Regions from separate parts of the Faecalibacterium sp. Marseille-Q3530 genome, predicted to be linked through region 1. Evidence: predicted binding sites of a transcription regulator. Region 1 holds the regulator's gene; each other region holds the start of a gene.
What was found. Region 1 encodes Rex, which represses fermentation and respiration genes when NADH is low (regulators of the CRP and FNR family bind a similar motif). Its sites were predicted from a motif close to ATTGTTAANNNNTTAACAAT; they were not measured.

Region 2: the regulator Rex is predicted to act here: its motif matches at 2,290-2,309, upstream of coaD (pantetheine-phosphate adenylyltransferase).
Region 3: the regulator Rex is predicted to act here: its motif matches at 5,532-5,551, upstream of pgk (phosphoglycerate kinase).

What each region holds. Positions count from the first base shown of each region.
Region 1 covers NZ_JAFREH010000012.1:10,489-18,647, reverse strand. Annotated here, with positions in the region: gene J3350_RS10285 (ABC transporter substrate-binding protein) at 1-329, opposite strand, end outside; gene J3350_RS10280 (thymidine kinase) at 899-1,504, opposite strand; gene J3350_RS10275 (redox-sensing transcriptional repressor Rex) at 1,703-2,344, opposite strand; gene J3350_RS10270 (ClpP family protease) at 2,591-3,277, shown strand; gene J3350_RS10265 (DNA translocase FtsK) at 3,365-6,289, shown strand; gene J3350_RS10260 (YgiQ family radical SAM protein) at 6,383-8,159, shown strand, end outside.
Region 2 covers NZ_JAFREH010000001.1:26,220-34,378, reverse strand. Annotated here, with positions in the region: gene J3350_RS00185 (AI-2E family transporter) at 1-684, opposite strand, end outside; gene J3350_RS00180 (butyryl-CoA:acetate CoA-transferase) at 738-2,084, opposite strand; gene coaD (pantetheine-phosphate adenylyltransferase) at 2,481-2,984, shown strand; gene J3350_RS00170 (acetyl-CoA C-acetyltransferase) at 3,076-4,293, shown strand; gene J3350_RS00165 (enoyl-CoA hydratase-related protein) at 4,398-5,183, shown strand; gene J3350_RS00160 (3-hydroxyacyl-CoA dehydrogenase family protein) at 5,284-6,156, shown strand; gene J3350_RS00155 (acyl-CoA dehydrogenase) at 6,278-7,447, shown strand; gene acrB (acryloyl-CoA reductase electron transfer subunit gamma) at 7,465-8,159, shown strand, end outside.
Region 3 covers NZ_JAFREH010000001.1:430,081-438,239, reverse strand. Annotated here, with positions in the region: gene J3350_RS01930 (D-alanine--D-alanine ligase family protein) at 1-198, opposite strand, end outside; gene rpmG (50S ribosomal protein L33) at 492-641, shown strand; gene secE (preprotein translocase subunit SecE) at 659-910, shown strand; gene nusG (transcription termination/antitermination protein NusG) at 937-1,467, shown strand; gene rplK (50S ribosomal protein L11) at 1,599-2,024, shown strand; gene rplA (50S ribosomal protein L1) at 2,082-2,774, shown strand; ribosomal protein L10 leader region at 2,896-3,035, shown strand; gene rplJ (50S ribosomal protein L10) at 3,079-3,594, shown strand; gene rplL (50S ribosomal protein L7/L12) at 3,667-4,041, shown strand; gene J3350_RS01890 (SPFH domain-containing protein) at 4,213-5,214, shown strand; gene J3350_RS01885 (PTS ascorbate transporter subunit IIC) at 5,214-5,417, shown strand; gene pgk (phosphoglycerate kinase) at 5,670-6,878, shown strand; gene tpiA (triose-phosphate isomerase) at 6,969-7,739, shown strand; gene gpmI (2,3-bisphosphoglycerate-independent phosphoglycerate mutase) at 7,860-8,159, shown strand, end outside.

The DNA of each region.
Region 1 (8,159 bases):
GCCACGCCGCCGGCAAACTTGGTGGACATGGTGTCCTCCCAGCCGGACCATGCAGCGAAGGTGGGGTTGACGGTGATGTTGCTGTTTGCTGCGGAGAAAGCCTTCAGGGCCTCCTGGTAAGCGTTGTGACGAGACTCGCCGCCCCACCAGCTCATGGTCAGGGTGACAGGATCACTGCTCAGGCCAGCCACGGAAGCTGCTTCTGCTGCGGAAGAAGCGGTGGAAGCTGCGGTGGAGTTGGAGCTGCCGCCACAGGCAGCCAGCAGGCCAGCTGCGCCCACAGCACCGGTGACCTTCAGGAAATCGCGACGAGAAATTGCCTTGCTCATTGTTCGTTCTCCTCCTAATATATAGAAAACATGTGCTCAGCGGCCTTATCTGCAAAAGGCTCGTTGTATACAATTATGATAACAAAAGATACCACAAAAAGAAAGATGTAAATTGAAGAGAAGCGCGCAAAAAACGAACAAATATTGCGTTCGTGTTTGGCGCGGTTTTGACGTCCTTGCCGAAATGAATAAACTTGAGCGAAAAAACTGTGCAACATGTATACTTCAACAGATTGCATAGAAATCGGAGCAAGGAGTCGGGGAAACCTCCTAAAATTGCAATATTTTTGTAACCAATCGAGAAATTGGCGTGGTTTTGTTGTATGCAATAAGTGAAATCGTTGACGATTCCGACGATTCCAGAGATTTGTCAACTGATATATCAATAGCGCAATAAACGCGCGAAGTTGGATACAACTGATATATCACTCTGTCGGAAACGGTCTGTTCCGGGCAGAAAAAAGCGCCGCCCGGCGAGGCAGCGCTGAAAAAATTTTTCTGTTTTTTTGGGGAACACGGCTGCAAAATGAACGCAGCGCAATGCTTCTTCCGGGAAACGCTCCGCTTTTTTATTTCGCGGCCCGGCGGGCGTAGAAGGCGCGGCGCTCGCGGAAGTAGCATTGGGGGCACATGCTGACGTACTGCACGTCGTTTTCCAGGTCGATGGCGACCTGTTCGCCCTCAAAGACGAACTCACCGTTGACTTTGCGGCAGTTGCAGGTGGCCTTGCGGCCGCAGGTGCAGATGGTCTTCATCTCCTCGATGGTGTGAGCCAGCTCCAGCAGGCGGGTGGAGCCGGGGAACCCCTTGAGCGAGAAGTCCGACCGCAGACCGTAGCAGATGACCGGGATATTCAGGTCTACCGTGACCATGAACAGCTGCTCAGCCTGTGCCGGGGTGAAGAACTGGCTCTCGTCGCAGAGGACGCAGGCCAGCTTCTGGGTCTGGCTGGCGGCGCGGACGGCCTCAAAGACGTCCGCCTCCGGCGGGATGAGCAGGTCGGCCTTGCGCCGCACCCCCAGGCGGCTGACCAGTTCACCGCCGCCCTTGGTGTCCACCTGCGGCTTCAGGATGAGCACCTGCATCCCCTGCTCCTCGTAGTTGTGCGCCACCTGCATCAGGGCCGTGCTCTTGCCGCTGTTCATTGCGCCGTAACGGAAATATAGCTTTGCCATGAAGGTCTCCTCATAAAAAGCAACCCTCTCAGCCATCGCTGCGCGATGCCAGCTCTCCCAAAGGGAGAGCCATTGGCACGCCGGTCAGCTTTCTACGGAATGAGCAAAGCCCAAACGATGGGAAGCGAGCGGGCTTCGCTGTGATGGGAGGGTTGCTTTATCATATTATATTATATAGTCAACGACGAAACCGGAACATCAGTCCTGATTGCGCAGGCGGTAGCCCAAGCTCATCAGGCTGTCGCCCAGGTGGACGTTCTCGACCACGACTTCCGGATACGGGACGGACAGGTCGTAGTGGGAGAAGTTCCAGAAGCCTTTGATGCCCAGGCTGACCAGACGGCCGCTCAGCTCTTCGGCACCGCTGCGGGGCACACAGAGAACCGCCACTTCGGGCTTGTGCTCGGCGCAGAAGCTCTCCAGCTGGTCGATGTGGAGGATCTGGATGCCGTTAATCTCCCTGCCCACTTCGTCCGGCGAGTTGTCGAAGGCGGCAATGAGCTTATAGCCGTTGGTATCGGTGGTGATGAACCGGCTGACGGCCTTGCCCAGACGGCCGCAGCCGATGAGGATGGTGGGCAGGCGGTCGCCGTTGCCGAACAGCAGATTCTCCAGGATGGAGAGCAGGTTTTCGACCGAGTAGCCGATGCCCTGACGGCCGTTCACATCGCCGATGCAGTTGAAGTCCTGCCGGACCTGAGAGGCCGTGGTGCCCATCTGGGCGGCCAGTTCGCGGGAAGAGATGCTGGTGATGCCGTCGTTCTTCAAGGTCCGCAGAAAGCGGTAGTACTTGGGCAGGCGTTTGATCACCGGCAGAGATGCTTTACCAGGGGTGTTCATAGGTGGTTCTCCTTTCATCCATCCGATGCCGGTCCTCTGCGCCTACCGTGGCGCTCCGGCAGATTCAAAGAGTTTTGCACAATAATGATACATCTTTGTCAATCTTATTCATTATCTAAAGTATACAGCGGATATGGAGAATGTCAAATAAAATGGAGCAATTTTTTCAAAAGTTAAGAAATCTTAACCGCCGCATAATCATTTGACCCGCCGGGAACCCTGAAAAAAACAGAGCAGGAGGGGCTTATGGCAGAGCAGAACGAAAAAAACACCCCGGTGGAAGAGCAGCGGCTGGAAAAAGAGCAGATCGAGGATCTGGGCAGCGTCTACCGCACCAAAGGCCCCCACGCCATCCACTGCCTGACCGTGGTGGGGCAGATCGAGGGCCATGTGGAAGCGCCTCAGGGGCAGAAGACCACCAAGTACGAGCATGTCATCCCGCAGCTGGTGGCCGTGCAGGAGGACCCGGCGGTGGAGGGCCTGCTGGTCATCCTGAACACCGTGGGCGGCGATGTGGAAGCCGGGCTGGCGCTGGCGGAGCTGATCGCCAGCATCTCCAAGCCCAGCGCCGCCGTGGTGCTGGGCGGCGGGCACTCCATCGGCATCCCGCTGGCCGTCAGCGCCCGGCGGAGCTTCATCGTGCCCACAGCCACCATGACTGTCCACCCGGTGCGGCACTCCGGGATGATCCTGGGTGTGCCCCAGACGATGCGGTGGTTCGAACAGATGCAGGAGCGGATCACCGGCTTCGTGGCGGCGCACAGCGGCATCTCGGAAAAGCGCTACACCGAGCTGATGCTCCGCACCGGCGAGCTGGTCATGGATGTGGGCACCATGCTGGACGGCCGCCGGGCCGTGCGCGAAAAGCTCATCGACGAGCTGGGCGGCATCTCGGATGCGCTGGCGTGGCTGTATCGGGAGATCGAACGCTGAGCGGGTTTTCGTTGCTATTTTCCATAGGTCGTGATAAAATGAAAGAATCGAATACTATGGGAGAAAGAGACAGGGTTGCAACGAAAGATGGCAAAGAAAAAACGAAAAACGACCGCAAGACGCGCACCTGCGCGGAGAAAGAGCCGGGCACAGGAGCGGATGCCCGCAGGGCTGGGCACCCTGTTTGCGGGCCTGCTGCTCATCGTGCTGGCCTTTGTGGAGGGCAGCTCGGTCTGGAAGGCCCTGCACGAGGTATTGTTCGGCCTGTTCGGCTGCGGCAGCTTCGTGCTGGGCGCAGCGATCTGCTATCTGGCCATCCTCTACACACGGGGCGAAGACCTCATCGGCCAGATGTTCAAGCTGATGCTGGGGCTGGTGTTTGCCAGCGGCACCGTCATCGTCTTTTCCGAGATCCCCGCCGACATCCCGGCGGCCCGCATGGTAGCGGAGTGCTATCAGAACGGCGTCCATGCCTGGCTGGGCGGCGGTGCCATCGGTGCCCTGCTGGGCGGCAATCTGCTGCTGCTCTGCGGGCGTCCGGCGGCAAATCTCGTGATGGTGGTGCTGGCGCTCTGTGCCAGCCTGTACATTTTTGATATCACCCCCGCCGAACTGTGGCAGTGGATATGTGAACTGGGCGGCAGCGCCCACGAAAAGGGCGTGGCCGTCTACGAGCAGAATGCAGCCCGCCGCGCCGAGCGGCAGGCTGCCCGCCAGGCCGAGGAGGAAGCGGCCGCGCTGGAAGCCGGAGACGAGCCGGACCTTTGCAGCGAAGAGGATGAGGAAGGCGGCTTTGCAGCGCCGGGCTGGCTGTCCGGCATTTTCAGCTGGGGCCACAAGGTGACCAAAGAGCTGGAGGGCGAAGCCGTGCCCGAACCGGTGGACGACTCCCTCGGCTACGAAGAACCTGCCCCCTCCCCCGCGCCTGCCCCGGCAGAGCCGCAGGAGGCCCCGGCCTTTACGCCGGTGCAGGTGGGCACGCCCCATCCCCGCGCCTCGTTTGACATCGACCTTGGGCCGGACAGCACCCCCGTGGTCGAGGGCGGCAGTGAGCCCATCGAGCCCTTCATCGTCGGGCCCGGCGGCACCTTCGGGCAGGACCCGCTCCACAAGCCCGCGCCCCGGCCCATCGTGAAGCCGGTGGTGCCCGATGCCATCGAGACAGCAGCCGAAGACTTCTTTGCAAAACCGGAGGCCCCGGCGGCCCCCGAAGCACCGGCCCCGGTGGTAACGCCGGGCATCCCGGCCCAGCCGGTGGACGAAGACCCCGCCGAAGCTCCTGCGTTCGACGGCAGCGGAGCCTTCCAGACACCGACCCTGCCCACCACCGACGAGCCCTCAGTGCCGGTGCGGGTCATGGCCGACAACGTGATGGCCATGCGCTCTGCCCCGGACGAGGACGGCTGGATCAGCATCACCAGCGAGCCGGTGGAGGAAAAAGACATCAACACGCTGGTAGCCGCTGCCATGGAAAAGCCCGCCGTCGGCGAGCAGCAGGCAGCCACCGCCCCGGCCGAGGAGCCGGAGGCTGAGGAGAGCTATCAGTACCAGTACCCCGGCATCGACCTGTTCGAAAAGGCCCCGGAGGAGAGTGACCCCAACGCACAGGACGAGCTGAAGGCCAACGCGCAGAAGCTCGTGGACACGCTGGAAAGTTTTGGCGTCCGCACCCGTGTGCTGGACATCTCCCGCGGCCCGTCGGTCACGCGGTATGAAGTCCAGCCCATGGCGGGCGTCAAGATCAGCCGCATCACCTCGCTGGCAGACGACATCGCACTGAACCTGGCCGTCGCTGACGTCCGCATGGAGGCCCCCATCCCCGGCAAGCCCGCCGTGGGCATCGAGGTGCCCAACCACAAAAAAACACCGGTCTATATCCGCAGTGTCTTCGAAAGCCAGGCCTTCCTGCGGATGACCTCGCCCCTCGGCATCGCGCTGGGCAAGGACATCGCCGGTGTGGCCCAGGTGGCCGACCTGTGCAAGATGCCCCATCTGCTCATTGCAGGCAGCACCGGCAGCGGCAAATCCGTCTGCGTCAACAGCATCATCATGAGCCTGCTGTTCCGGTCCAGCCCGGAGGACGTCAAGCTCATCCTCATCGACCCCAAGGTGGTCGAGCTGGCCGAGTACAACGGCATCCCTCACCTGCTGATGCCGGTCATCACCGAGCCGAAAAAGGCGGCGGGCGCTCTGAGCAGCGCCGTGCAGGAGATGGAGCGCCGGTATCACCTGTTTGCGGAGAACAACGTCCGCGACATCAAGTCCTTCAACAAGCTGGCCGCCACCGACCCCATGCTGGAAAAGATGCCATACATCGCCATCATCATCGATGAGCTGGCCGACCTGATGATGGTCGTGGGCAAGGACGTCGAGGACTCCATCTGCCGCATCGCCCAGAAGGCTCGTGCGGCCGGCATGCACCTCATCGTCGCGACCCAGCGCCCCAGCGTGGACGTCATCACCGGCCTGATCAAGGCCAACATCCCCAGCCGCATCGCGTTCGCGGTCTCCAGCCAGGTGGACAGCCGCACCATCCTGGATGGTGCCGGTGCCGAAAAGCTGCTGGGCATGGGCGATATGCTCTTCATGCCGGTCGGTGCCCCCAAGCCCATCCGCATCCAGGGCACCTTCGTGCGGGATGAGGAGATCAGCCGTGTGCTGGACTTCATCAAGCAGAGCGCGACGGTCCAGTACGACGAGGCCATGATCGAAGCCATGGAAAAACACGCCATCCTGGACGGCAAAAAAGGTGCATCCTCTGCCGATGCCGACGAGGAGACCGGCAGTGACCCGATGCTCAAGCAGGCCGTCGAGGTGGTCATTGATGCCGGTCAGGCATCCACCAGCCTGCTCCAGCGCCGGTGCAAGCTGGGCTATGCCCGCGCTGCCCGCATCATGGACGAGATGGAACAGAAAGGCATCATCGGCCCCTACGAGGGCGCCAAGCCCCGCGCTGTCCTCATCAGCCGCCAGCAGTGGCTGGAAATGCAGATGAACCAGCCGGATGAATGATCCGCGCAGACACTGACGTGTCCGTTCTCCCCGGAGCGGGAAACCGGCGATCCAGAGGCGAGACGGAACGAACGATAAAATAAAAGGAGCATTATGGAAAACTCTTCCCAGATCTACACCGAATTTCTCCCCATCAGCCGCGCGGACATGGAGGCGCGGGGATGGGAGCAGCTGGACTTTGTGGTCGTGGGCGGCGACGCCTATGTGGACCACCCCAGCTTTGGCACTGCCATCATCAGCCGCCTGCTGGAAGCCGAGGGCTACAAGGTGGGCGTACTGGCACAGCCCCGCTATACCGACTGCGAGGACTTCAAGCGGTTCGGGAAGCCGAAGTACGGCTTCTTCATCGGCGGCGGCAATGTGGACAGCATGGTCAGCCACTACTCCGTCGCCAAGATTCCCCGCGCCGAGGACGAATACTCCCCCGGCGGAAAGGGCGGTGCCCGGCCGGACCGCAGCGCCACCGTGTATACCAGGCTGGCCAAGCAGGCCTACCCCGACCTGCCCGTGATCCTGGGTGGTCTGGAGGCCTCGCTGCGGCGGTTCGCCCACTACGATTACTGGCTGGACACCGTCCTGCCCAGCATCGCGGAGGACTCCGGCGCGGACATCATCAGCTTCGGCATGGGCGAACACCAGACCGTCGCCATTGCCAGGCGGCTGGCGGCCGGTGAACCGGTAAGCTCCATCACCGATGTGGACGGCACCTGCTACCTGACCGACTTCGACCACCTGCCCGAAAAATATGTGGAGTGCGCGGGCTTCAAAAAGGTGGCGTCCGATAAGACCGCCTACGCCAAGGCCTGCCGTATCCAGATGGACAATCAGGATGTCGTCAGCGGCCAGATCATCGTCCAGAAGCAGAGCGAGAAGTACCTCGTCCAGAACATCCCGGCAAAGCCGCTGGTGCGCTGGGAGCTGGACCGGGTCTATGCCCTGCCCTACACCCGCCGGTATCACCCCATCTACGAGGCCATGGGCGGTGTGCCCGCCATCCGGGAGGTGCAGTTCTCCATCATCCAGAACCGCGGCTGCTTCGGCGGCTGCAACTTCTGCGCCATCCAGCTGCATCAGGGCCGCCGCGTGACCAGCCGCAGTGCCGACAGCATCGTGGCCGAGGCCGAGCGGATGACCCATGAGCCGGATTTCAAGGGCTACATCCACGACATCGGCGGCCCCACGGCAAACTTCCGCTTCCCGTCCTGCCGCGAACAGATGCTGCGGGGCATGTGCAATGGCGGCAAGCACTGCCTGGCCCCCACGACCTGCTCCCACATGATCGTGGACCACAGCGACTATCTGAAGATCCTGCGTCGCGTCCGGGAGCTGCCGGGCGTCAAGAAGGTATTCATCCGCAGCGGCATCCGGTTCGACTATCTGATGGCAGACCCGGACGATACCTTCTTCAAGGAGCTGGTGGAATACCACGTCTCCGGCCAGCTGAAAGTTGCCCCGGAGCACTGCGCCCCCAATACCCTCGCCTACATGGGCAAGCCACCCATCCAGACCTTCAACAAGTTCAAGGATAAGTTCTACGAGCTGAGCAAAAAGGCGGGCAAAAAGCAGTACCTTGTGCCCTACCTGATGTCCAGCCATCCGGGCAGCACCCTGAGCGACGCGGTCTATCTGGCCGAGTATCTTTACAAAAACCACATGCGCCCGGAGCAGGTGCAGGACTTCTACCCCACGCCCGGCACCGTGAGCACCTGCATGTTCTATACCGGTCTGGACCCCTACACCCTCAAGCCGGTATTCGTGGAGAAGACCGCCGAGGGCAAGGCGCTGCAGCGCGCACTGCTCCAGTATTACGAGCCGCGCAACGCCGAAAAGGTCATCAAGGCGCTCAAAATGACCCACCGCGAGGACCTCA
Region 2 (8,159 bases), on a different contig from region 1:
CGCCCAGCGGGGCTTGATGAGGCTGTACAGGATCATCTTGCACTGCTGGCCGAACTTCTTCCGGCTGGCCAGCAGATACACCGAAACGATGACGCCGATGATGATGTTCTTCAGGAAGGTCACGACGCTCATCACGCCCAGCGCTGCACCGCTCAGGAGGCTCTGCATGGAGGGGACCAGCTTCGTCCGGACGATGTTGTCCAGCGTGTCCTGCAGGTTGTCATAGGACGTCTCGATGAAATCCAGCAGCTTCTGGTTGCTGGCGATGATCTCCTGATGGGAAGCCCAGTCCACGAAGTCGTTCAGGTTGTTCCGCGCCGTGTAGTACAGCGTCGTCACGCTGGTGATGAGCTGCGGCACGATCATCATGATCAGCGCATACACCACCAGGATGCCGAACAGCAGCGAGATGGTGACCGCCAGCATGTTGGCCGCAGTTCCCATCTTTTCGGGCAAAAGGCGGCGGAGAAAATCCTCCACGCAGTTGCACACCGGCTTGAGCAGATAGGCGATGACCGCGCCGTAGATGAACGGCATCAGGATGCCTGTCAGCTTCGAGATCGCATCCCCGAAGCCCTGAAAGCGGTAGATCAGGAAGAAGAAGAGGATGCTCAGTGATATGGCACCGAATCCCGCGAGCATCCCATACAGGTAGGGTTTGATGTGTGGCTTTTTGTCCATCATGTTTCCGTAGACTCCATTCCTGCCGCGGGCAGCAGGAATGCCCGCAGCATTGTTTAGCGCTTGTTGCTCCTGCGCCAGATGTGCAGTTTTTCAGCTTCGGCGATCAGTTCATCCCGGAAATCGGGGTGTGCAACGCTGATCAATGCTTCGGCCTTTTCCCAGCTGGTCAGGCCCTTCAGGTTCACACAGCCGTACTCGGTGCACAGATAGTGGATATTGGCACGGGTATCGGTGACGATGCTGCCGGTCTCCAGCGTGGGGCGGATGCGGCTCTCGACCTTGCCGGTCTTCTTATTCATAAAGGTAGAGGACAGGCAGATGAAGCTCTTGCCGCCGTTGGAAAGGTATGCGCCCAAAACGAAGTCCAGCTGACCGCCTGCACCGGAGATGTGCTTGATACCGGCACTCTCGGCGTTGACCTGACCGAACAGGTCGATATCGACAGCATTGTTGATGGAGATGAAGTTGTCGATGGCCGAGATGCTGCGGATGTCGTTGGTGTACTCCACAGGGGCTGCCATGCACTCCGGGTTGTTGTCGAGGTAATCGTACATCTTCTGGGTGCCGGCACCGAAGGCGTAGACCTGACGGCCCTTGTCCAGATTCTTGTGGCGGCCGGTGATCTTGCCGGCTTTGGCGATGTCCACAAAGGCATCGACGTACATTTCAGTATGGACGCCCAGATCCTGCAGGTCGCTCTGCGCGATCAGGTTGCCGATGGCGTTGGGCATTCCGCCGATGCCCAGCTGCAGGCAGGCACCGTTCGGGATCTGCGGGACGATGAGGTTCGCCACGGCGAGGTCCACCTCAGTGGCCGCACCGGGTGCAGCCATCTGGCCCATCGGCGGGTTGGTGCCTTCCACGACACCGGCCACCTGGGAGATATGCACCCAGTTCTCGGTGCCGCCCAGGCAGCGGGGCATATTGGTGTTGACCTCGACGATGATCTTTTTGGCCTTTTCGCAGACGGCGCCCAGATGAGAAGCACAGGGGCCGAAGTTGAAGTAGCCATGCTCGTCCATGGGCGTGACCTGGAACACTGCCACATCCACGGGGTCCTTGCTGTCGCGGTAGTAACGGGGCAGCTCCGAATAACGGATGGGGGAGTAGAAGGAGAAGCCCTGCGCAATGGCCTTGCGCTCAATGCCGCCCATGTGCCAGCTGTTCCAGGTCATGTGGGCAGCCGGGTCGTCAATCTGGAAGATCTCCGGCACCCACATCAGGATGCCGCCGCGGAAATTGACGTTCTCCAGCTCCGGCAGACGCTTTGCAATGGCAGCATCGACTGCCACCGGGGTGTTCACAGCCCAGCCGTAGTCCACCCAATCGCCGCTCTTGACCAAAGCAGCGGCCTGATCGGCAGTCATCTTTTTCTGCGCATACAGTTCCGTATAATCCATTATAAACCATCCTCTCCTATAATAACATAAAGGAATTGTAAATTCTTACAACCCGATAACTTAGTTATAACATTAACAAAAGAAGGAATCAATACTTTCGGAGCAAATCGGGGCAAAAAAGTGACTGGATGGCAATATAACTAAAATTCTTAGCGATTCAACCGAATTCTTTGGTTCGATAAAAACAAAATTTTTCGAAAAAGGACTTGATAAAATTTTGACGATGTGGTTTACTTATAGCGTAGCAGGGCGGTGCGGAGCAGTGCGTCATGAATCGTTAAAAAAATAGCGATGAGACGCGGCGCCGCAAACAACGTCTTGCAACCCGAACTGGAAAGTGCTATCATGGCAGGACCGAGCGCGCTTTTCATACCAGCGCGCACCAAGGAGGACACGATGGCAACAGCAGTTTATCCCGGATCGTTCGATCCGGTCACCAAAGGGCACCTGGACATCATCAAGCGTGCCGCAAAGATCAACGATCACCTGATCGTCGCCGTGCTCATCAACAGCGCCAAGCACCCTCTGTTCACCGTAGAAGAGCGGGTGGCCCTGCTGCAGGAGTGCTGCAAGGGCATCCCGAACGTCACGGTGGAGAGCTTTGACGGCCTGACCGTGGAGTTCGCCAAAAAGCGCCACGCTTCGGTCATGGTGCGGGGTCTGCGGGCGGTCACGGATTTCGAAAACGAGATCCAGCTGGCGCAGACGAACCATGCACTGATGCCCGGCATCGAGACGATGTTCCTGGCGACCAGCATCAAATGGAGCTACCTTTCCTCGACGATCGTGAAAGAGGCTGCCCGCTACGGCAGCAATATCTCCAAGTTCGTCACGCCCAATGTGGAAGCCGCCGTCGAACAGAAGATGGCCGCGCTCCGGGCGAAGGGGGAGCAGCCCTGAACCTGTTTCTCATGTGCAAACGCCGCAGGCGTTTCTATAAAATTGGTTCCTAAAACCCACCAATATACACACAAATCAGGAGGCTATTAACATGAAGAAAGTTGTTATCGCATCTGCATGCCGTACCGCCATCGGCAAGTTCGGCGGCACTCTTGCCAACGTCCCCGCTGCTGAGCTGGGCTCCATCGTCATCAAGGAGGCACTGGAGCGCGCACACGTCGCACCGGAGCAGGTCGATCATGTTTACATGGGCTGCGTCATTCAGGCTGGTCTGGGCCAGAATGTCGCGCGTCAGGCTTCCCTGAAGGCAGGCCTGCCCATCGAGACCCCCGCTGTCACCGTCAACGTGGTCTGCGGCTCCGGTCTGAACTGCGTCAACATGGCTGCGCAGATGATCGAGGCTGGCGATGCCGACATCGTCGTTGCAGGCGGCATGGAGAACATGGACATGGCTCCCTTCGCTATGATGAAGGGCCGCTACGGCTACCGCATGGGCGCTCCCATGGGCAAGAGCGAGCTGGTCGATACCATGGTCAACGATGCTCTGTGGGATGCCACCGGCTTCAACAAGCACATGGGCATGACCGCTGAGAACGTCTGCACCAACGAGACCTATCAGAAGAAGTACGGCTACAACCCCATCACCCGCGAGCAGCTGGATGAGTTCTCTTACAACAGCCAGGTCAAGGCAGACAAGGCCATCAAGGACGGTGCCTTCAAGGACGAGATCGTTCCCGTTGTCATCAAGGGCAAGAAGGGCGACACCGTGTTCGATACCGATGAAGGCCCCCGTCTGACCCCGGTCGAGAAGCTGGGCACCCTGAAGCCCGCCTTCACCAAGGACGGCATCGTGACCGCCGGCAACTCTTCCGCCATCAACGACGGCGCTGCTGCTCTGGTCGTGATGAGCGAGGAGAAGGCCAAGGAGCTGGGCGTCACCCCGCTGGCAACCTGGGTCGCTGGTGCTCTGGCTGGTGTTGAGCCCGAAGTCATGGGTCTGGGCCCCATCGCTGCAACCAAGAAGGTCATGGCAAAGACCGGCCTGTCCGTTGCCGATATGGACCTGATCGAGGCAAACGAGGCCTTCGCAGCACAGTCTGTGGCCGTCAGCCAGGCTCTGCACTTTGATATGAACAAGGTCAACGTCAACGGCGGCGCAATCGCTCTGGGCCACCCGGTCGGCGCTTCCGGTGCTCGTATCCTGGTCACCCTGCTGTATGCAATGAAGCACCGTGGTGCCCACAAGGGTCTGGCTACCCTGTGCATCGGCGGCGGCATGGGCTGCGCTACCATCGTCGAAATGGACTAAACGCTGGAGGCACTCCAGATATCAGGATCGCCCGCGCAGGCGGACTTCTCCTGCGCGGGGCTGTTCTGAAACGAAGAATAAGACTTTGAATGGAGGTCTTCACAATGGCATTTGTTAAAACCGAAGTGCAGGGTGCTGTCGAGATCATCACCATCGACCGCCCCAAGGCACTGAACGCACTGAACCCTGAAGTTCTGGCAGACCTGAAGGCAGCTTTTGAGGCTGTCGATCAGGACGCCATCCGCTGCATCGTTCTGACCGGCGAAGGCGACAAGAGCTTCGTGGCCGGTGCAGACATCGGTTCCATGAGCACCATGACCAAGGCAGAGGGCGAGGCTTTCGGCAAGCTGGGCAATGATGTCTTCCTGATGATCGAGCATTTCCCCATCCCTGTGATCGCAGCCGTCAACGGCTTCGCACTGGGCGGCGGCAATGAGCTGGCCATGAGCTGCGACATCCGCATCTGCTCGGACAACGCCGTCTTCGGCCAGCCGGAAGTCGGTCTGGGCATCACGCCGGGCTTCGGCGGCACTCAGCGTCTGGCACGTCTCGTCGGCATGGGCATGGCAAAGCAGCTGGTCTATTCGGCCCTGAACATCAAGGCCGATGAGGCTTACCGCATCGGTCTGGTCAACGCCGTGTATCCCCAGGCTGAGCTGATGGAGAACGTCCTGAAGCTGGCCAACAAGATCGCAAAGAACGCCCCCATTGCAGTGCGCAACTGCAAGAAGGCCATCAACGATGGCATCAGCCTTCCCATTGAGAAGGCAGTCGAGGTCGAGGAAAAGCTGTTCGGCGACTGCTTCGAGACCCACGACCAGAAGGAAGGCATGGCCTGCTTCCTGTCCCGTGAGAAACCGAAGCCCAAGGCTGTTTTCACCAACAACTGAGAAGTACATTTGAATTTGTAATCTGAACCCTTCTGCATCCCGGTTCCTGCCGGAGAGGGAACCGGGGAGCAGGGGGATATGAATAAAGGAGAGATATCCTATGAAGATCGGTGTTATTGGCGCTGGCACGATGGGCCAGGGCATTGCAAAGGCATTCGCTCAGGTCGAGGGCAACAGCGTTGCTCTGTGCGACATTAAGCAGGAGTGGGCTGAGAAGGGCCTGGCAAAGATCAAGGCTGGCTATGACAAGCTGGTCGCAAAGGGCAAGATCCCCCAGGAGAAGGCGGATGCAATCGTCGCCGCTATCACGCCGGGCCTGAAGGAAGACCTGTGTGCAGACTGCGACCTGGTCGTCGAGGCTGCATTCGAGGACATGAAGGTCAAGCAGACCACCTTTGGCGAGCTGGATAAGATCTGCAAGCCGGAGTGCATCTTTGCTTCCAACACTTCTTCTCTGTCCATCACTGAGATCGGCAAGGGCCTGAGCCGCCCGCTGGTCGGCATGCACTTCTTCAACCCCGCCGACCGCATGAAGCTGATCGAGGTCATCGCAGGCTGCAACACTCCTGCTGAGACCGTTGAGAAGATCAAGGAAATCTCGGTCGCCATCGGCAAGAACCCCGTTCAGGTCAACGAGGCAGCCGGCTTCGTCGTCAACCGCATCCTGATCCCCATGATCAACGAAGCAGCCTTCATCAAGATGGAGGGCGTTTCCGACATCGCTGGCATCGACACTGCTATGAAGCTGGGTGCAAACCACCCCATGGGACCCCTGGAGCTGGGCGACTTCATCGGCCTGGATATCTGCCTGGCCATCATGGACGTCCTGTACCACGAGACCGGCGACAGCAAGTATCGTGCCTGCCCGCTGATCCGTAAGATGGTTCGCGGCGGCAACCTGGGCTGCAAGACCGGCAAGGGCTTCTACGTTTACAACGCAGACCGCACCAAGACTCCGGTCGACCAGCTGTAATTTCTGAAAACATTTCTCCCGGCTGCGGGGAAAGCGGTCGGGAGGAATTTGTTTGCAAACCGGGTTCGCCGCAACAAGCGCCCGGCCTATGAAAAACTAGACCCGTTAGGAGGATATAGCGATGGATTTTACTCTGTCCAAGCAGCAGCAGATGGTGCAGAAAATGTACCGCGAGTTTGCTGAAAACGAAGTCAAGCCTCTGGCTAAGAAAGTTGATGCAGAAGAGTACTTCCCCAAAGAGACCGTCGAAAAGATGGGCAAGCTGGGCATGATGGGTATTTACTTCCCCACCTCTGTCGGCGGTGCAGGCGGCGACGTGCTGTCCTACGTCATGGCTGTGGAAGAGCTGAGCAAGGTCTGCGGCACCACCGGTGTCATCGTCTCTGCTCACACCAGCCTGTGTGCTGCTCCCATTTATGAGAACGGTACCCCGGAGCAGAAGGCAAAGTATCTGCCCAAGCTGTGCAGCGGCGAGTGGCTGGGTGCATTCGGCCTGACCGAGCCGGGTGCCGGCACCGATGCACAGGGCCAGCAGACCATTGCAAAGGAAGAGGATGACTGCTGGGTGCTGAACGGCTCCAAGATCTTCATCACCAATGCAGGGTTCGCCGATGTCTTCATCGTCATCGCAGTCACCGACCATGTGCTGGACAAGAAGGGCCGCCCCACCAAGCTGTGCTCCGCCTTCATCGTCGAGCGCACCGATCCGGGCTTCTCGGTCGGCAAGGCTGAGGACAAGATGGGCATCCGCGGTTCCTCTACCTGCGAGCTGATCTTCGAGGACTGCCGCATCCCGAAGGACCGTATGCTGGGTGTGCGTGGCAAGGGCTTCCAGCTGGCAATGGCCACTCTGGACGGCGGCCGTATCGGCATCGCTTCCCAGGCTCTGGGCATCGCCGAGGGCGCTCTGGATGAGACCGTTGCTTACGTCAAGGAGCGCAAGCAGTTCGGCCGCCCCATCGCTGCATTCCAGAACACCCAGTTCGAGCTGGCTGAGATGAAGGCCCGCGTCGAGGCTGCCAAGTATCTGGTCTATGCCGCTGCTCTGAAGAAGCAGCAGGCTATGGACGGCGCAAAGGTCCGTTACAGCGTGGAAGCTGCTCAGGCCAAGCTGATCGCCGCCCGCACCGCAAGCGACGTGACCCGCCGCTGCCTGCAGCTGTTCGGTGGTTACGGCTACACCCGTGACTATCCCATTGAGCGCATGATGCGTGATGCCAAGATCACCGAGATCTACGAGGGCACCAGCGAAGTGCAGATGATGGTCATTTCCGGCGCGCTGCTGAAGTAAGGGAGGTAAGATTTACAATGAAAGCAATCGTTTGTGTAAAGCAGGTTCCTGATACCTCCGGTAAGGTGTCCGTCAAGCCGGATGGCACCCTGGACCGTGCCTCTATGGCAACCATTACCAACCCCGATGACCTGAACGCTCTGGAGGCTGCTCTGAAGCTCAAGGACGCCACCGGCTGCGAAGTCGTTGTCGTCACCATGGGCCCGCCGCCGGCCGAAGGAATGCTGCGTGAGCTGCTGGCCCGCGGTGCCGACAAGGCCGTTCTGGTCTCCGGCCGTGAGTTCGGCGGTTCCGATACCTTCGCGACCAGCCAGATCCTGGCCGCTGCCGTCAACAAGATCGGCGTTGGCCCGGAGGATGTCGTCTTCTGCGGCCGTCAGGCAATTGATGGCGATACCGCACAGGTCGGCCCCCAGATTGCTGAAAAGCTGCATCTGCCCCAGGTCACCTACGTTGCCGACATCCAGAAGGATGGCAACACCCTGACCGTGAAGCGTATGCTGGAAGACGGCTACATGATGGTCAAGGTCCAGACTCCCTGCCTGCTGACCTGCATCAAGGAGCTGAACGAGCCCCGTTACATGAGCGTCAACGGCATCTTCACCTGCTACGACAAGCCCATGGAAGTGTTTGATTACAACGCTCTGAAGGATGATCCGCTGATCGAGGTCGATACCATCGGCCTGAAGGGTTCTCCGACGAACGTCTTTAA
Region 3 (8,159 bases), on a different contig from region 1:
GCTGCCGTCGGCCATCTGGGCGCTGGAAGCCTCGGTGCACAGCCAGCGGCCCTCTTTGGTGATGCCCACGGTCAGCACTTCGTAGCGGCTGGGGTCGAGGTTGTCAACGAAGGTCCCGGCGGACACGCAGCTGACCTCGTGCTCGCTGGACATGCCGCCGAACAACACGACGACACAGAGTTTCTCTTCAGATTGCATCATGATCTCTCCTGATCGTACGGCCGGAAGGCCGGAATTTCTCTATATAGGTATAGACGCTGTTATTATACAATATCTATGCGCGGGATGCAAGCGGGCAGAACCAGAAAGAAGCAAAAGAAAAATTTTTCAAAAAAGTTGAAAAACCGCAGAAAATCCGCTTGACGGATGGAAAAAGACGTGATATAATGATAACACCTCTTTTGCGGGGTTATTAAGTGCGCCCTGTTTTGAAGGCGCTCCCGCAAGCCGAGGGAGGTTCAAAACAACCGTTATAATGGAGGTGTCAACAAATGACCGTTAAAATCACTCTGGCCTGCACCGAGTGCAAGCAGCGCAACTACAACACCACGAAGAACAAGAAGAACAACCCCGATCGTCTTGAGATGAAGAAGTACTGCCGCTTCTGCAAGAAGCACACCGTTCATCGCGAAACCAAGTAAGAAAGGCGGACGACATCATGGCAGACAAAACCGAGAAAAAGCCGGGCTTTGTGGCCAGAATGAAGGCCGCCGTGAAGGGCTTTTGCAACCGCGTTGCGAAGTTCTTCCGCGACACGAAGAGCGAGCTGAAGAAGGTCGTGTGGCCGTCCAAAGAGGACACCAAGACCAACACCGTCGTCGTGCTCGTCACCGTGGCGATCGCTGCCGTTGTCATGATCGCGCTGGATGCCATTTTCGGCGGCATCCTGGGCCTGATCATCGGCGCATGAACATCTTGAAACGGAGGTTTGAAAAAATGGAAGATCAGTCCAATGAAGCCCTCTGGTATGTAGTCCATACCTATTCCGGTTACGAGAATAAGGTTGCAACGGACCTGCAGACCATGGTCGAGAACCGCCGTCTGCAAGACCTGATCTGTGACATCAAGGTCCCCACCGAGATGGTCCCTGAGATCAAGGACGGCAAGGAGCGTATGGTGGAGCACAAGCTGTTCCCCGGTTACGTTCTGGTCAAGATGGTCATGAACGACGATACCTGGTATGTGGTGCGCAACACGCGCGGCTGCACCGGTTTCGTCGGCCCCGCATCCAAGCCCGTCCCGCTCTCCGCTGAGGAGGTCGAGAAGATGGGCGTCGAGAAGGCAGCTCCGCTGACCGTCGATTTCAAAGTCGGCGACACCGTGCAGATCACTGCCGGCCCCCTGGAAGGCTTTATGGGCCTTGTGGAGGGCATCGACACCGAGAGCTTCAAAGTCAAGCTCAAGGTCAACATGTTTGGCCGCGAGACGCCCGCTGAGGTGGACATCGCGCAGGTCGAGCTGCCGTAACCAACCGGCATCCGTTTACCAAGGTAAGACCGCAGTGCGGTTCTTATAGAGCGTGTGCACCGCGCACATGCTCGTGGGAGGCGCCTACACGGCGCCGCAACTCACCACAGATTTTTGGAGGTGCATTTATCATGGCACAGAAAGTTACTGGCTACATTAAGCTGCAGATCGAGGCCGGCAAGGCGACTCCGGCTCCCCCTGTTGGCCCTGCTCTGGGTCAGAAGGGCGTCAACATCATGGCCTTCACCAAGGAGTTCAACGAGCGTACCAAGAACCAGATGGGTTATGTCATCCCCGTCGTCATCACCGTTTACGCTGACCGCTCCTTCAGCTTCATCACCAAGACTCCTCCGGCAGCCGTTCTGATCAAGAAGGCCGCTGGCATCAACACCGCTTCCGGCAAGCCCAACAAGGAAAAGGTTGCTTCTCTGACCGCTGCTCAGGTGGAAGAGATCGCGAAGACCAAGATGCCCGACCTGAACGCTGCTTCTCTGGAAGCTGCATGCAGCATGGTCCGTGGCACCTGCCGCTCCATGGGCGTCACCGTCGAGGGCTGAGACAACAACAGTGGGAGGGCATAAAACTGCCCGCATGACCACATAGGAGGATATACAATGAAACATGGCAAGCACTATGTCGATGCTGCGAAGCAGATCGATTTTTCTAAGCTGTATGAAATGAACGAGGCTCTGGAGCTGGCTTGCAAGACCGCTTCTGCCAAGTTCGACGAGACCGTTGAGCTGCACGTCCGCCTGGGCGTTGACGGCCGCCACGCTGACCAGCAGGTCCGCGGCGCTGTCGTTCTGCCCAACGGCACCGGCAAGACCGTCCGCGTCTGCGCCATCGCAAAGGGCGCTGCTGCCGCTGCTGCTGAGGCAGCCGGCGCTGACATCGTTGGTGATGATGAGCTGATCGCCCGCATCGCCGGCGGCTTCATGGACTTCGACGTTGTTGTCACCACCCCCGACATGATGGGCCGCGTCGGCCGTCTCGGTAAGGTGCTGGGCCCCCGCGGCCTGATGCCCAACCCCAAGGCTGGTACTGTTGCTCCCGATCTGGGCAAGGCAGTCACCGAGGCCAAGGCTGGTAAGATCGAGTATCGTCTGGACAAGCAGAACATCATCCATGTCCCCGTGGGCAAGGCTTCCTTCGGTGCAGAGAAGCTGTACACCAACCTGGATACCGTTATGAGCGCCATTGCAAAGGCAAAGCCTGCTGCTGCAAAGGGCACTTACTTCAAGAGCGCTACCATCGCCACCACCATGGGCCCTGGCATCCGTCTCAACACCCTGAAGTACGGTGTCTAATTTGAAGAAATAAAACCTCTCAGTCTGCGCTTTGGCGCAGCCAGCTCCCCTATTAGGGGAGCCAAAGAGAGGAAAATAAAAAATCTTCAAAAAAGCACTTGACAACACCGCGCGTTTGCGGTAAAATAATCATGCTGTTTTTGAGACAGCAGGTGCTGGAACCCAGCGTAAGGCTAAGCCGCCTGCCGAGAAACGCGCATAATGTTGTTTTATGCCTCTTTCTCGGACACAGTGCGGGAAAGAGGCTTTTTTGATCCCTGAGTTTCAGTGTTCGATACAAGTTTTTGAAACGAGGTGAAACCGAATGCCCAGTGCAAAGATTCTTTCTGAGAAGCAGGCTTATGTCGCTGATCTGAAGGCAAAGTTTGAGAGTGCGGTTTCCGGCTGCGTCGTCGCTTACGGCGGCATTAACGTCGAGAACGACACCAAGCTCCGTAAGGAGCTGCGTGAGGCAGGCGTCGATTATATGGTCGTGAAGAACACCATGCTGCGTCTGGCTGTTAAGGGTACCTCTCTGGAGGGCCTGGCTGAGCAGTTCAAGGGCGATACCGCTATCGCTTTTGCTCACGAGGAAGACCCCATGTCCGCTGCCCGCATCCTGTGCAAGTATCAGGATGGCGATAAGTCCAAGAAGTTCGTCGTCAAGGCTGGCTTCATGGAAGGCAAGGTCATGGACGCTGCCGAGACCAACGCCATCGCAAAGCTGCCCAACCGCGAAGGCATGCTGTCCATGTTTGCAGGCGCCCTCACCAGCACTCTGTCTGGTCTGGCCGTTGCAATGCAGGCTTATGCCGACAAGCAGGAAGAGCCCGCTGCTTAATTGCTGCGTGACTGCTGCTTAACAATCTGAAATCAACAAACACAAAACCATTTATATTGGAGGGTTATTACCATGGCTTCTGAGAAGATTACTGCCATCATCGACTCCGTCAAGGAGCTGTCCGTCCTGGAGCTGAAGGAACTGATCGACGCTTACTGCGAAGAGTTCGGTGTTTCCGCTGTTGCTGCTGCTGCTCCCGCTGCTGCTGGCGCTGCTGCTGCCGCTGAGGAAGAGAAGACCGAGTTCGACGTCATCCTGGCTGAGGCTGGCGCTACCAAGATGCAGGTCATCAAGCTGGTCAAGGAAATCACCGGTCTGGGCCTGAAGGAGGCTAAGGCTATCGTTGACGGCGCTCCCAAGGCTGTCAAGGAGAAGGCTTCCAAGGCTGAGGCTGAGGACATCAAGAAGAAGCTGGAAGAGGCTGGCGCTAAGGTCGAGATCAAGTAATTTGATCCCCCTGAACGTTCTTTCTTGAATTTCGATTCTTGAAATAAAGGCACTCTCGTCGAAAGGCGAGGGTGCCTTTTTTGTTGTTTCCTCTTGACAGATAAAACACAACATGATATGATTTTGATATCAGATAGAAACACTTCCAGACCCGATAAGGAGGGATCTTACATGGAAGAGAAGATCTTGCAAACGAAGAAGAACGGAATGACGATGCTGCTGCTGACCTTGCTCGGCTATGTTGCGGCCATCATTGTGTTCGTGCTGGGTGGGATACTGCTCACGGCAGAACATAACGTGCCGGGCGTGATTTTGCTGGTGCTGAGCATCGCCTATGGCATCGTTGGCATTTTCCTGCTCTGCGGCCTGAAGGTGCTGAAGCCGGAGGAAGCATTGGTGCTGACCCTCTTCGGCGACTACATCGGCACCCTGAAAGGGGAGGGCTTCTATTGGGTGAATCCCTTCTGCACCTCCGTCAACCCAGCCGCGGGCACAGTGCTGAGCCAGAGCGGCGACGTCCAGAAGATGCCTGTTGTGCAGGCGAGCCGGGAGCAGGATGGCAAAAAGATCTCCCTCAAGATCATGACCCTGAACAACTCCCGCCAGAAGATCAACGACTGCCTGGGCAACCCGGTCGAGATCGGCATTGCCGTCATCTGGCGCGTGACCGATACCGCGAAAGCCGTCTTCAACGTGGACAACTACAAAGAGTACCTGTCCCTTCAGTGCGACAGCGCCCTGCGCAACGTCGTGCGGGTCTACCCCTACGATGTGGCCCCCAATGTGGACACCACCGGTGACGGCATCGCCGACGAAGGCAGCCTGCGCGGTTCGTCCGAGGTCGTGGCCAAGCGCATCCAGGACGAGATCCAGAAAAATGTGACCGAGGCCGGCATCGAGATCATCGAAGCTCGCATCACCTACCTGGCCTACGCGCCGGAGATCGCAGCCGTCATGCTGCAGCGCCAGCAGGCCAGCGCCATCATCGACGCCCGTAAGATGATCGTGGACGGTGCCGTCGGCATGGTGGAAATGGCACTGGAACGCCTGAATGAAAACAAAGTGGTCGAGCTCGACGATGAGCGCAAGGCAGCAATGGTCTCCAACCTGCTGGTCGTGCTCTGCGGCAACCGTGACGCTCAGCCCATTGTGAACAGCGGCAGCCTCTACTGATGGCAGCAGAACCCAAAAAGCAGATCCCGCTCCGACTGAACGCAAAGCTCTACGAAGCCCTTGCCGCATGGGCTGAAGATGATTTCCGCTCGGTGAACGGGCAGATCGAGTATCTGCTCACCGAGTGTGTGCGTCAACGGAAGAAGAATGGCAAGTATGTCTCGGATGAGATCGACCTGCCGCCGGAACTGGATCTCAAATAAGAGAAGGGAACCTTTGGAAAAAATGCTTTTCAGAGGTTCTTTTTTTCATGAAAAAGGGGAGTTGCTCCGTCTTTCAGTCAAAATAGACACATTTCCACCGGGATACGGGGAAAGTTTGTTAATAAATTATCTATTGCCTGTCCTTGCAAACCACACAGTTTTTGTTTATAATAGAAGTGTACGGGGGAGGCAAGCCCCGATAACGAGTGAAATTCGATTCCGATGAAAAGAATTTGAGAGGAGTTTATTACCATGGGTTTAGGTAAGAAGACGATCGACGACGAGAATTACTGCGGCAAGAAGGTTCTGGTCCGCTGCGACTTCAACGTCCCGATGAAGGACGGTGTCATCACCAACGAGAACCGCATCAACGCAGCTCTGCCCACCATCCAGAAGCTGCTCAATGATGGCGCAAAGGTCATCCTGTGCAGCCACCTGGGCAAGCCCAAGAACGGCCCTGAGGCAAAGTTCAGCCTGGCTCCCGTTGCAGCTGCCCTGAGCGCAAAGCTGGGCAAGACCGTTGTGTTCGCAGATGACGACAACGTCGTGGGCGAGAACGCAAAGGCTGCTGTGGCTGCCATGAACAACGGCGACGTTGTCCTGCTCCAGAACACCCGTTTCCGCAAGGAAGAGACCAAGAACATGCCGGAGTTCTCCGAGGAGCTGGCCTCTCTGGCGGACGCATACGTGGACGACGCCTTCGGTAGCTGCCATCGTGCACACTGCTCCACCGCCGGTGTCACCGACTACGTCAAGGATACCGCTGTCGGTTACCTGATGGAGAAGGAGATCAAGTATCTGGGCAATGCCGTCAACGACCCGGAGCGTCCCTTCACCGCCATCCTGGGCGGCGCAAAGGTCGCCGATAAGCTGAACGTCATCTCCAACCTGCTGGAGAAGGTCGATACTCTGATCATCGGTGGCGGCATGGCTTATACCTTCGTCAAGGCACAGGGCTACGAAGTCGGCAAGAGCCTGTGCGATGACTCCAAGCTGGACTACTGCAAGGAGATGATGGCAAAGGCTCAGGAGAAGGGCGTCAAGCTGCTCCTGCCTGTCGATGCCGTCTGCATCAAGGACTTCCCCGATCCCATCGACGCACCCGTCGAGACCACCGTTGTGCCCGTGACCGCAATGCCTGCCGATATGGAAGGCTGCGACATCGGCCCGGAGAGCACCAAGCTGTTTGCTGAGGCCGTCAAGGCTTCCAAGACCGTTGTCTGGAACGGCCCCATGGGCGTCTTCGAGAACCCGACTCTGGCAGCAGGCACCCTGGCTGTGGCACAGGCTATGGCTGAGAGCGGCGCTACCACCGTTATCGGCGGCGGCGACAGCGCAGCAGCAGTCCAGCAGATGGGTCTGGGCGATAAGATGACCCACATCTCCACCGGCGGCGGCGCTTCTCTGGAGTATCTGGAGGGCAAGGAGCTGCCCGGCATCGCTGTCATCCAGAACGCATAATTCGCGCTCGCAACAGCAGGATCGAGGTGCGGCGGCATGGCGCCGCCGCACCTTTTTTGGTACGTAGGTAAATAGAAGGAGATAGAGATCATGGATAAGGCAAAGCGTAAGGCAATCATTGCAGGCAACTGGAAGATGAACAAGACCGCTTCGGAAGCAGCCAAGCTGGTGGACGAGCTGATCCCCGCCGTCAAGCATGCTTCCTGCGAGGTCGTCATCTGCACTCCGTTCACCGATCTGGTGACGGCTGTGGAAAAGACCAAGGGCACCAACATCCATGTCGGTGCAGAGAACGTCCACTTCGAGAAGTCCGGTGCGTTCACCGGTGAGATCAGCGCAGAGATGCTGGTGGATCTGGGCGTGGAGTACGTCATCGTCGGCCACTCGGAGCGCCGCCAGTACTTCGCAGAGACCGATCAGACCGTCAACAAGCGCGCTCTGGCTGCGCTGAACGCGGGCCTGAAGGTCATCATCTGCGTGGGCGAGAGCCTGGAGCAGCGCGAAGAGGGCGTGACCGAGGAGCTGGTCCGGATGCAGACTAAGATCGCTCTGCGTGATGTCACCGCAGAGCAGATGGCCAACGTCGTCATCGCGTATGAGCCCATCTGGGCCATCGGCACCGGCAAGACCGCTACGGCAGACCAGGCAGAGGAAGTCTGCGGCCAAATCCGCAAGGTCATCGGCGAGGTATACGGCGAGGCCGTGGCCGAGGCGACCACCGTGCAGTACGGCGGCAGCATGAACGCAAAGAACTGCGAAGAGCTGCTGAGCAAGAAGGACGTCGATGGCGGCCTGATCGGCGGTGCTTCCCTGAAGGCTCCGGATTTTGCAGTCATCGTCAACGCTGCGACCAAGGGCTGAGAAACAGAGCTTCCCCGCATCGCACACTGCCTTTTGCAAATCACCCCAGCGCCCGGCCGCGCCGTTTGCAAGCGCTGAAGCCGGGCGCTTTTTAGTTCAAAATCAAAGGAGATACCATTTATGTCCAAGAAACCCGTAATGCTCTGCATCATGGACGGCTTTGGCTGGACCCCCAACGAGACCTATGGCAACGCTGTGGCCGCCGCAAAGAAGCCGTTTATCGACTCTCTGATGGCAAAGTACCCCATGACCACCATCGACGCTTCCGGCATGGCAGTCGGCCTGCCCGACGGCCAGATGGGCAACTCTGAGGTCGGCCACACCAACATGGGCGCAGGCCGCATCGTTTATCAGCAGCTGACCCTCATCACCAAGTCCATCCGGGATGGCGAGATGCTCAAGAACCCGGTCCTCGTCAAG